DNA from 2 places in the Cellulomonas wangleii genome. Region 1 is predicted to be linked to the other one. Evidence: predicted binding sites of a transcription regulator. Region 1 holds the regulator's gene; the other holds the start of a gene.
What was found. Region 1 encodes HspR, which represses chaperone genes until heat shock. Its sites were predicted from a motif close to AAGTTGAGTCNNNNNGACTCAACTT; they were not measured.
Positions count from the first base shown of each region.

Region 2: clpB (ATP-dependent chaperone ClpB) is a predicted target of HspR. The motif match lies at 903-927, and genes of this name have one in related genera.

Region 1 is NZ_CP074405.1:455,194-457,641, forward strand. Features, by position in the region: gene grpE (nucleotide exchange factor GrpE) at 1-60, shown strand, start outside; gene KG103_RS02280 (DnaJ C-terminal domain-containing protein) at 184-1,173, shown strand; gene KG103_RS02285 (heat shock protein transcriptional repressor HspR) at 1,199-1,621, shown strand; gene KG103_RS02290 (hypothetical protein) at 1,627-2,028, opposite strand; gene KG103_RS02295 (AAA family ATPase) at 2,231-2,448, shown strand, end outside.
Region 2 is NZ_CP074405.1:572,227-574,674, forward strand. Features, by position in the region: gene KG103_RS02875 (histidine phosphatase family protein) at 1-272, opposite strand, end outside; gene KG103_RS02880 (glyoxalase superfamily protein) at 367-801, opposite strand; gene clpB (ATP-dependent chaperone ClpB) at 987-2,448, shown strand, end outside.

The DNA of each region.
Region 1 (2,448 bases):
CGCACCCCGGCGCGGATCCTGCGGGCCGCGCGCGTCGCGGTCGTGGACCCGGAGGCCTGAGGCCGCCATCATCAGCACCGAGAGACGCGAGGGCGGCGGCCGGGGGACCGGCCGCCGCCTCCGCGGCACCAGGAGAACCACCACGACCACGCACCACAGCACACGAAGCAGGAGGGAGGCGCCGTGACCGGCCAGGACTGGATCGAGAAGGACTTCTACGCCGTGCTCGGCGTCGCCAAGGACGCCGACGCCGCGACCATCAAGAAGGCGTACCGCAAGCTCGCCCGCCAGCTGCACCCCGACCAGAACCCGGGTGACGCCAAGGCGGAGGCGCGGTTCAAGGACATCGGTGAGGCGTACGCGGTCCTGTCGGACCCCGAGCAGCGCCAGCAGTACGACCAGCTGCGGGCCATGGCCGGCGGTGCCCGCTTCACCGCGGGCGGCCGCGGGGCAGGCGGCACCGCGGGGTTCGAGGACGTGTTCGGCGGCATGTTCGGCGGCGGGGCCAACGGCCCCGGCGGGCGGGTGCGCTACTCCAGCGGCGGGGCCGGCGGCGCGGGCTTCGAGGACATCCTCGGTGGCCTGTTCGGCGGCGCCGGCGGGTTCGGTGCGGCGCGCGGCCCGCAGCGCGGCACGGACCTCACGGCCACCACGACGCTGCCGTTCCGCACGGCCGTCGAGGGGTCGACGATCTCGCTGTCCGTCGAGGGCCGCACGGTCAACGCCCGCATCCCCGCAGGGGTGCGCGACGGGCAGAAGATCCGTCTGCGCGGCAAGGGACGCCCCGGTGACGACGGCGCCCCGGCGGGCGACCTGGTGATCACGGTGCACGTCGAGCCCCACCCGGTCTTCAGCATCGACGGCGACAACCTGCGTGTCACCGTGCCCGTCGCCTTCGACGAGGCCGCACTCGGCGCCACGATCGACGTCCCCACGCTCGACGGCTCGACCGTGCGCGTGAAGGTCCCGGCCGGTACGCCGTCGGGTCGCACGCTGCGGGTCAAGGGCAAGGGTGTGGCGACGTCGCGGCACACGGGCGACCTGCTGGTGAGCGTGCAGGTCGTCGTGCCGCAGAAGCTGTCCGGTGCGGCCAAGGAGGCCGTGCAGGCGTTCGGCATCGCGACGTCCGGGCAGGACGTGCGGGCCGACCTGATGGCGCAGGCCAGACGCTGACCTGCGGAGCCGGTGAGGAGGGGTGATGGACGAGGACTCCAAGGTCTACGTGATCTCCGTCGCCGCCGAGCTCGCGGGCATGCACCCGCAGACCCTGCGGCAGTACGACCGCCTCGGCCTGGTGCGGCCCGCGCGCACGCGCGGCCGCGGCCGTCGCTACTCGCCGCGGGACATCCGTGCGCTGCGCGAGATCCAGCGGCTGTCCCAGGAGGGCGTCAACCTGGCGGGCATCAAGCGCATCCTCGAGCTCGAGGAGGAGGCCCGCGCGCTGCGCCGGCAGGTCGAGTTCCTGCGCACGCTGGTCGACCCGGGCCGCCGGGTGTTCCGGGCCGACCCGACCGGCAACGTCGTCGCCGACCGGCTGCACCCGCTGGCCGAGGCGAGCGCACCGCGGCCCACGCGCTGGGTCCCGCGGCAGCTGACGTCGGGCACCCCGCGCCGCGACTGAGCGCGTCAGACCCAGCGCCAGCGCACCCGGGCCGGCCCCCCGCCGTTCAGCTCGCGGACGCGTCGCGTCGCGTGCGGCAGCCACCGGTAGCGCTCGTAGCCGCCACGGCCCGTGTCGACGACCCACGGCAGCAGCCCGACGAACCGGGCGAGCAGCAGGGTGAGCGCGACGAGCGCGACGATCCACAGCTCGAGCACCACGAGCGCCACCGCGACGACGACCAGCAGCACCGCGACCAGGCCCAGGACCGCGACGACCAGCGCGACGACCCCGCCGAGCAGCTCGGTGACGCCGAACAGCGCGAAGTCGATGTCCGGACCCTTGTACCGGCGCCGGGGGCGCCACGGCAGCACGCGCAGGTCGATGACCGCCGCGGGTTGCGTGGCCGAGCCGTCCGTCGTCGTCATCCCCGCCCACCTCTCCTCCGGAGTCGGGCAGGCTACCGACCGCGGGGTCCGTGACCGAGGAGGCCGGCTCGCGCGCTGGGCCGGACGGGTGACAGCGGGTCGAAGCGGTTGTCCGAAACGGACAATCCGGACGACGATGGCCCGACCACCGCGGCTGCGGCGGCCGAGCACCGCGGGCCGTCGCCTCACGAAGGGCCCGCCCGTGACCGACGCCCCCGCCAGGCCCCTGCTCGGCGCGCACGACATCGCCGTGGACCGCGAGCGGGTGCGTCGCCGCCGGGTGATCCGCCTCTGCCTGGTGGTCCTGGCGCTCGAGGCCTACGTCGTGTGGTCGGCGCTCACCGGGCGGCCGCTCGTGGTGCTGCCCGCCGTCGACCCGCTGGTCATCGCCCCGGTGCTGTTCTTCGTCGCCCTGATCGC
Region 2 (2,448 bases), 120 kb from region 1:
TCGTAGACGCCGAACGCGTACTCCAGCAGCCCGCGGTCGGTGCGCAGCGCGACGTCCGGGTGGTGGCGCAGCACCTCCACCGCGGTGGCCACGGCGCGCCCCGACGGGGACGACCAGGCGGCGGTGAACGGGGTGCCGGCCAGGTGCCGGGCGGTGGCGCGCACCCCGGCGCGGCCGTCGCGCGTGAGGGGTGAGTCGCAGCGGCCCTGCAGGATCCGCCGGGCGTTGAAGTGGGTGCGTCCGTGGCGGACGAGGGTCAGCGTGAGGGTCATCGGTGCCCCGCTCTCGGTCGGTGTGGCACCGACGCTAGGGGCGCCAGGTGTCGCCTCGGCGACGCGGGTGTGACACGTGCGTGTCGGGCGGCCGTCAGGGCGTCGGCCGGCAGAACCGCAGCCGGTTGCCGAACGGGTCGACGACCTCGGTGGTCGGGCCACCGGGCGCGTCGCCCTCGACGCCGGGACGCAGGCGCCCCTCGGTGCGCTCGTGCACCTGCGCCGCCAGCGCCTCGACGTCCGCGACGGGCACCCACAGCACGCCACCGAACACCCCGTCGCCGTGGTGCTCCGACAGGTGCAGGCGCAGGCCGTCGCGGGAGACCTGGGCGTACACCGGCATGCCGGGGCCGAACCGGTGCTCCCAGTCGATGCTGCACCCCAGGACGTCGCGGTAGAAGGCGTAGGCCGTCGCGACGTCGAGGACGCGCAGCACCGGGACGGCGCCGCCGACGTCGCGCGGCGCGTCCTGGCCCGGTGCGGGTGGTGGCGCGGCGGTGTCCAGCGGGGCGAGCGGTGGCGTGGTCACGATGCCTCCGGCCTGACGCGGCGGTGCGAGCTGCGGGTCGTCCCGACCCGCAGCCCACGCTAGACCGGACGGGTCGCGCTGGCGAGGCACTGCGCGAACCAGACTTGAGCGGAATAGACTCAACTTCGGTCATCGTTGATCCGATCGACGACAGACGACACGTGCAGCACCCCCGGAGGTTCTCGTTGGACGCGAAGTTCACCACCCGCTCGCAGGAGGCGCTGGGCGACGCGATCGCCCAGGCGAGCGCCGCCGGCAACCCGCAGCTGGAGCCGGCCCACGTCCTCAACGCCCTGCTCCAGCAGGACGGCGGCGTCGCCAACGGACTGCTCGACGCGGTCGGCGCCGACCGCCAGCAGCTCGGCCGCGCCGTGCGCGGCATCCTCGTGAACCTGCCCTCGTCGACCGGCGCGTCCGTCGCGCAGCCGTCGGCGTCCCGGCAGACCGCCGCCGCGCTCGAGGCGGCGAACGCCGAGGCCCGCAGCCTCGGCGACGACTACGTCTCGACCGAGCACCTGCTCATCGGCCTGGCCGCCGGGCAGTCCGGCGTCGCCGACGCCCTGCGCGCCGCCGGCGCGTCCCGCGACGCCCTGCTCGCCGCGCTGCCGACCGTGCGCGGCAGCGCCCGTGTCACCAGCCCCAACCCCGAGGGCACGTACAAGGCGCTCGAGCAGTACGGCGTCGACCTCACGCAGCGGGCGCGCGACGGCAGGCTCGACCCGGTGATCGGCCGCGACGCCGAGATCCGCCGCGTCGTGCAGGTGCTCTCGCGGCGCACCAAGAACAACCCGGTGCTCATCGGTGAGCCGGGCGTCGGCAAGACCGCGGTCGTCGAGGGCCTCGCGCAGCGCATCGTCGCCGGTGACGTGCCCGAGTCGCTGCGGGACAAGAAGCTCGTCTCCCTCGACCTGGCCTCGATGGTCGCCGGCGCCAAGTACCGCGGCGAGTTCGAGGAGCGGCTCAAGGCCGTCCTGCAGGAGATCACCGCCTCCGAGGGGCAGGTCGTCACCTTCATCGACGAGCTGCACACGGTCGTCGGCGCCGGTGCGGGCGGCGAGGGCGCCATGGACGCGGGCAACATGCTCAAGCCCATGCTCGCGCGCGGCGAGCTGCGCCTGGTCGGCGCCACCACCCTCGACGAGTACCGCGAGCGCATCGAGAAGGACCCCGCCCTGGAGCGGCGGTTCCAGCAGGTGTTCGTCGGCGAGCCGTCGGTGGAGGACACCGTCGCGATCCTGCGCGGGCTCAAGGAGCGCTACGAGGCGCACCACAAGGTGACCATCGCGGACTCCGCGCTGGTCGCCGCCGCGACGCTGTCCGACCGGTACATCACGGGCCGCCAGCTGCCCGACAAGGCCATCGACCTGGTCGACGAGGCCGCGTCCCGGCTGCGCATGGAGCTCGACTCCTCCCCGGTCGAGATCGACGAGCTGCAGCGTGCCGTGACGCGCCTGGAGATGGAGGAGGTCGTGCTGTCGGAGGCCGACGACCCCGGCTCCGCCGACCGCCTCGAGCGCCTGCGCGCCGACCTGGCCGACCGCCGCGAGGAGCTCGCCGCCCTCAACGCCCGCTGGGAGAAGGAGAAGGCCGGGCACAACCTCGTCGGCGACCTGCGCGCCCGGCTTGACCAGCTGCGCGCCGACGCCG